2 regions of the Collinsella sp. TF12-2AT genome follow, and region 1 is predicted to be linked to the other one. Evidence: riboswitches for the same ligand, from Rfam matches in the RefSeq annotation. Region 1 holds a riboswitch; the other holds the start of a gene.
The links. Region 1 has a riboswitch for thiamine pyrophosphate ahead of thiC (phosphomethylpyrimidine synthase ThiC). Riboswitches for the same ligand answer to the same signal wherever they lie in the genome.
Positions count from the first base shown of each region.

Region 2: linked by a shared signal. The riboswitch ahead of thiM (hydroxyethylthiazole kinase) and the one ahead of thiC (phosphomethylpyrimidine synthase ThiC) in region 1 are both predicted to bind thiamine pyrophosphate.

Region 1 is NZ_QSQK01000010.1:47,740-51,147, reverse strand. Features, by position in the region: gene DXD24_RS07555 (YaaA family protein) at 1-777, shown strand, start outside; gene DXD24_RS07550 (hypothetical protein) at 818-1,333, opposite strand; TPP riboswitch at 1,396-1,512, shown strand; gene thiC (phosphomethylpyrimidine synthase ThiC) at 1,504-2,838, shown strand; gene thiD (bifunctional hydroxymethylpyrimidine kinase/phosphomethylpyrimidine kinase) at 3,017-3,408, shown strand, end outside.
Region 2 is NZ_QSQK01000001.1:140,967-144,374, reverse strand. Features, by position in the region: gene DXD24_RS00580 (thiamine phosphate synthase) at 123-818, opposite strand; gene DXD24_RS00575 (thiamine-binding protein) at 815-1,156, opposite strand; gene thiM (hydroxyethylthiazole kinase) at 1,160-1,999, opposite strand; TPP riboswitch at 2,051-2,161, opposite strand; gene DXD24_RS00565 (HAD-IIB family hydrolase) at 2,325-3,233, shown strand; gene DXD24_RS00560 (LysR family transcriptional regulator) at 3,244-3,408, shown strand, end outside.

The DNA of each region.
Region 1 (3,408 bases):
ATGCGTGCGGCCCAAGATGCTTTTGAAGTCCTGGGCATTCCACCTTTTGCGCACGAGACGGCTCGCCTCCACCGCGCACTGCTAGATATCGAGCGGAATGAAGGCAGCGGAGGTCTGCAGGCGCTCTGGAACGTGAGTGACAAACTGCTGGGGCCTTGCCTCAACACCCTGCATGAGTTTGGGCCCATCCTGAAAAACGGCGATCTCGACAATCCCGCACTCGCCCGTCACCTCTCCCCTGCCGTCATGTCCTATCACGGCATTCAATACCAGAGCATGGCACCCGAGGTGATGGATTCCGCGCAGCTCGCATGGCTGCAAGACCATCTGTGGATCCTATCGGGCCTTTACGGATGCGTACGCCCCTTTCATGCCGTTGAACCGTATCGGCTGGAGATGGGCGCGAAGCTTGCCGTCGACGATGCCCGAGACCTCTATGCGTTTTGGGGCGACAAGCTCGCACGGGCCATCGCTCCGGCAGGCTCCAACGCTACGATCGTCAACCTCGCCAGCGCGGAATACGCCAAAGCCGTTCTGCCCCGCCTCACCACCGATGCCACGGTCGTCACATGCCTCTTTGGCGAAGGCATCCGCAACGGCAAGCCCATCCAGCGCTCGACCGCCAGCAAAAAGGCACGCGGCTCCATGGTGCGCTGGATGGCAGAAAACAAGCTCGAGGATGTAAGCGGGCTCACCGCGTTCGACGTTGGTTATCGCCACTTTCCCGAGCTTTCAAATAAAAACACTTTGGTCTTCCTGAACGAACAGGCCTTGTAGGATCACCGCTACTTTTGAATGTGCCGCCTAGGCACGGCGTCTATTCCGCCAAGCCGTCGGCTTTGGCAATTTCATTTGTCGAGCCGTCCTGATAGGTAATCTTGACATGCTCAACCTCGGACACCGCAACACCCGTCGGAGGCTCCAGGCGCCATTCCGTCAGCGCAATGTCCATGGTCGTGGGAACGTCCCCCTGATCTTTGAGCTCGACCGACAGCGTCTTAAGCGACGCATCGAAGGTCACGCGCTCGATCTCTTCACCAGGAATGGAGCCACCGCTCAGCTGCAGCTGCACAAACTCGTCGCGCGGATACCAATAGTCGCCCGGCGCGGCCACCGTGTTACCACCAGCGACCTTCACCGTCATGATCGGCAGGGCATCGTCGGCCTCAAACTCCCAGGCAGCGCCGCCGCGACCACCATACGTCCAGATACAAAAGGCAATCACCAGCACGGCAAGCACCGCAAAGCCAATCGCGACAAGGCCATGGTGCGCACGGCTTTCCTCGGCCGATACATCCCATTGCGTCTCTCGATATAGATGCTTGTCTTCCATGTTCGCCTCCCCACAGGCACGCTCGTTGGCCCAATCGTACCCATTCAGGCTATACTTGAGCCCATGACATAACGGGGAGCTTGCAGGACAAGACGACAGGCTGAGATTGGGCGCGCCCGCCCTGACCCGCAAACCTGATATGGGTAATGCCAACGAAGGGAGCCGTGCCAATGAGCACACAGACCGAGCCCAAGCTCGTCACGCAAATCGACTTCGCCCGCGCCGGGCAGATCACACCGCAGATGAAGGAGGTCGCCGAGCGCGAGCATCGCGACCCCGAGTACATCCGCGAGCGCGTGGCCGACGGCCGCATCGCCATTCCCGCCAACATCGTGCATATCAAAAAGGGCATGCGCGCCTTTGGTGTCGGCGAGGGCCTGGCCACCAAGGTCAACGTCAACCTGGGCATCTCGGGCGACAAGGCCGATGCCGCCGAGGAGTGGAAGAAGGTCAAGATCGCCGAGGACTTTGGCGCCGACGCCATCATGGACCTCTCCAACTCGGGCAAGACGCGCCAGTTCCGCCAGCAGCTCATCGACGAGACGCCGCTCATGGTGGGCACGGTGCCCATGTACGACGCCATCGGCTACATGGAAAAGCCGCTGGTCAAGCTTACCAAGGACGACCTGCTCGAGGTCGTGCGCGCACACGCCGAGGACGGCGTGGACTTTATGACCATCCACTGCGGCATCAACAAATCGGTCATCAAGACCTTTAAGGAGACCGGCCGCCTGATGAACATCGTCAGCCGCGGCGGCTCGCTGCTGTTTGGCTGGATGGAGGTCACCGGCAACGAGAACCCCTTCTACGAGTTTTACGACGAGGTGCTCGAGATCTGCCACGAGTACGATGTGACGATCTCGCTCGGCGACTCCTGCCGCCCGGGCTGTCTCTACGACTCCAACGACGCCACCGAGACCGCCGAGATGATCGAGCTGGGCAAGCTGTGCAAGCGCGCCTGGGCCGCCGGCGTCCAGGTCATGGTCGAGGGCCCGGGCCACATGGCGCTCGACGAGATCGCCGCCAACATGAAACTGCAGAAGCGTCTGTGCCACAACGCCCCGTTCTATGTGCTCGGGCCGCTGGTGACCGATATCGGCGTGGGTTACGACCACATCACCGCTGCCATCGGCGGCGCCATCTCCGCCAGCTCCGGTGCCGACTTCCTGTGCTACGTGACGCCGGCTGAGCACCTGTGCCTGCCCAACGCCCAGGACGTGCTCGATGGCCTCATGGCCACCAAGATTGCCGCGCACGCCGCCGATATCGCCAAGAAGGTGCCGCACGCCCGCGACATGGACGACAAGATGGGCCAGGCACGCCGCAAGCTCGACTGGGATGCCATGTGGAAGTGTGCTCTCGATCCGGTCACCGGTAAGAAGCGCTACGAGGAATCCCCCGCCGCCACCGAGGGCACCTGCACCATGTGTGGCAAGATGTGCGCCGTCCGTACCGTCAACAAGGTGTTCGAGGGCACGACGATCGATCTTGGCATGGAGGATTAACGCGTCACTGGAGCCACAATCGGCAACAAGGTGCTCGTCAATTGTTGACATGTGAACATTTGCTTACATTTGCGTAAAGATTGCATCACCCGCCCGGGATCGGCATACAGCCGGCCCGGGCATCTTTATAATGCAGGCTTAAAGACCCATTTGATTCCGACCGGACAAGGGAGCGAACATGGATCGCAGTAAGGTACCCGCCGTCCTGTCCATCGCAGGATCCGATTCCAGCGGCGGCGCCGGCATTCAGGCCGACATCAAGACCATCACAGCGCACCGCCTGTATGCCGAGACGGCCATCACCGCCATCACAGCGCAAAACACACTGGGCGTCACCGCCGTGCAGAACATCTCCCCGGATATTGTCGCGGCGCAGATCGATGCCGTTTTTGACGATATCCGCCCCAACGCAGTCAAAATCGGCATGGTTTCCTCTGCCGAGATTATCGAGGTTATCGCCGACCGCTTGAGCGCATGGGATGCGCAAAACATCGTTGTCGACCCCGTCATGGTCGCCACCTCGGGCGCCCGTCTCATTGCCGAGGATGCCACCGAGGCGCTTACTCGTTG
Region 2 (3,408 bases), on a different contig from region 1:
ATGGGATGCAGTTTCCCACTGGCCCTCTATACGGAAAGCGCATCCCAGAATGGAGGTCCAAACTGGGATGCGCTTTCCGTTGCTGAAGATATGAGGCCGCGGAGCAGCTGCTCGGCCTATGCCTATGCCTGCTGCCAGGTGTCGACAAGCTCCTTGGCCGCGGCGTAGGGATCGTCGGCGCTGCAGACGGCGCTCACCACAAAGAAGCCGTCGACGCCGGTTGCCTTGAGCTGCGGCAAGTCGGCCGTCTTAACGCCGCCGCCCACCACGATGGGCACGGGGCTTGCCGCGTGGAGTGCGGCCAGGTCCTCAAAGCTCTTGGTGATGATGGAGCCATCGGCTGCGCGTCCGCAGTCGCGCTTGGTCTCGGTCTCGTGGAGCGGGCCGATGCCCAGGTAGTCGACCAGACTCATGTCGGCGGTCTTGACGTACTCGAGCATTTCCTCGCAACGGGCCGAAAGGCCCACGATGGCGTCGGGGCCCAGCAGCTTGCGACAGACCTCGACGGGAATATCGCTCTGGCCCACGTGCACGCCGTCGACCGCAATGCCCTGCTCGCGTGCGGCGAGTACGCAGTCAAGGCGGTCATCGATCAGCAAGGCGACCTGACCGGTCTTGCCGGCCTGTGCGATTGCCTGCGCGGCGTCGCCGGTCAGCGCAATGATCTCGCGGGCGCTTGCCACCTTGGAGCGCACCTGGATGCAGGTAAAGCCGGCGTCGAGTGCCTGGGCCACCACATCGCCCACGGGGCGTCCGAGGGTATTTTCGGGGCCGAGTACCAGATAGGCCGAGATATCAAGGTTGTCGCGGATGCTCATCGTGCTTCCTCCTGCTTTTTGATCTGCGCTTCCATGCGCTCGAGTTTGCCGGTCATGGTGTCGGTAAATCCAGGTCGAATATCGGCTTTGAGCACGACTTCGGTTCGGATGCCCTTGCTCGCTAACACAAAGGTCGCGTCGCGCACGACCTGCATGACCTCGTCCCAGTCGCCCTCGATCTCGGTGAACATCGAGGTGGTGCGGTTGGGAAGGCCGCTCTCGCGAATGACGCGCACGACTTCGGCGACCTCGGCGGACAGTTCATCGCCGGTGCCGCACGGGGCGATGGCCACGGCGACGAGCGTGTTCATGCCGGCATTGGTTGCGGGCTCGGACATGGCTTATGCCTCCTCGAGCTCGAGTTGGTTATCGGCGATGTCTTGGGCGGTTGCGCGGTAGAGCTCGTCGATAAAGGCGGCCTTAAAGCTTGCCGGGGCATCGGCGACGGCGGCGGCACGCGTGCCGGCGACGTTGTAGACGGCGGTACCGCAGACTGCTGCCGTAAACGGATCGGCAGCGCAGGCGTACACGGCCAGCACGCCGCCCTGCGAGCAACCGCAGCCGGTAATCTTTGACATGAGCGGGCTGCCGCCGTGGGATTTGGCCACGGTCGTGCCGTCGGTAATCAGGTCGACTTCGCCCGAGACCACAACGGCGCCGCCGGTGTGGCGAGCGAGCGCCACGGCGGCATCGCGGGCGGCGTCGACCGTGTCGGTGGTATCGACACCACGTACGCGGCTCAGATCGGCCGACTCGCCCTCAAGACCCCACAGGCCGGAGAGTGCGATGATCTCGGAGGCGTTGCCGCGTACGATGGCGGGCTTGTACTGCTTGAGCTCGTTTACCAGCTGGGTGCGCAGGCTACCGATGCCCAGACCCACCGGATCGAGCACCCAGGGCTTGCCGGCGTCGTGTGCCGCCTTGGCCGCGCGGGGAATCGTCTGCTCGTAGATGGGGAAGAGCGTGCCCATGTTGAGATAGATGGCGGCGCCGCCGGCAACGAGCGCCTCGCCCTCGTCGGGCAGATAGACCATGGCGGCCGAACCGCCCACGGCGAGCTGCGCGTTGGCGACAAAGTCGATCGTCACCGTGTTGGTGATGGAGCCGGCCATCGGATTGGTGGCTCGAATCTCCTCTACGGCCTTGACCATATGTTGCTTAAGCTGTTCCGAATCAATCACTGCACATGCCTCCTTGGCATAGAAAAGGGGCGCTGTGCATAGACAGCGCCCCTGTAAAGGCGGCATGCTCCCTACGCCAGCATTAACTGACAGGTTCAAAGGATTGGGCCCTATGCCCTCTCAGCCTTGTGGTTTGCACCGCCGGCACTCCCGCATCGAATCTGTTGTTCCCTATACTAGCGCACCTGCCAATATGGGACAGGTTTATTTTGGCAGGTGGCAACAGGGGCGCTGCATTTTCCCAGATAAAACCTGCCAAGATAAACCTGTCCCTTATTGGCAGGTCGTTACAATAGACGGGATAAAGAATGACCGAGGGGACCTTATGATCAAACTTGTGCTGACCGATATGGACGATACGCTGATTCCTGCTGGACACGATGGCGCCAGCGACTGCGCCATCGAGGGCATTCATGCCATGCAGGCGGCGGGCCTGCATTTTGGCCCGGTTTCGGGTCGCCAGCCGTCCGCGATGGGCTGGATGTTCCGCAATCGCTCCGAGTGCTTCTCGACCGGTGCGTTTTGCAACGGCCAGGTGATGTTTGTCGATGGCGAGGCGGTTGCCTCGCGCGCAACTGATAACGATGCCCTTATGCGCCTGGCCGACTACCTGGAGCAAGAGACCGACGATACCTATTTGAAGGTCTACCGTCTGGGTGATGACTTTTGGGACAACGACGCCTATTGCGTGACAAGCGATCCCGAGCGTGTGCGTCGCGCCATGGAGTCAGGCGGCAACGCGTGGCTCAAGGGCGAAGAGGCTCCCTGTCGCCCTGTCGTTGACGATGCCCCGGTATACAAGGCGAATATCTGGAGTGCCCGTTCGCGCGAGGAGCTCGCCGAGCTGCGCGAGCGTGTTGCCGTCGAGGTGCCGGAGCTCTCGCTCGTGTTTCCCAACAACCGCGTGCGCCTGTTCGACGTTCTTCCGACCGGCTGGGACAAGGGCTGTGCTGCGCTGGAGCTGGCGCGCGCTTTGGGCCTGACGCCCGACGATGTGGCCGTATTCGGCGATTCCGATAACGATTTGCCCATGATCGATGCCGTTCCCAATTCCGTTGCAGTCGCCAATGCCAACGAGGCCGTCACGGCTGCCGCGCGCTGGCATATCGGCGCTGCGGCAGATGATGCGGTTGCCGGGGCTCTGCATCAGATTGCCGCCTGCGCCGCGACGGGGGAGATGCCGTCGTTTATGCGTCAGATGGACGCGACGGGTTTCGACGTCACGAACGTCTAGGGAGAAAGCCATGAAGCTCCAGCAGCTCAGATATGTCGTCAAAGTTGCCGAATGCGGCAGCATCACCGAGGCCTCGCGCCGGCTCTTTGTGTCGCAGCCTTCGATTACCGCGTCAATTCGCGATCTCGAAAACGAGATGGGTGTACACATCTTTGAGCGCACCAACAAGGGCGTC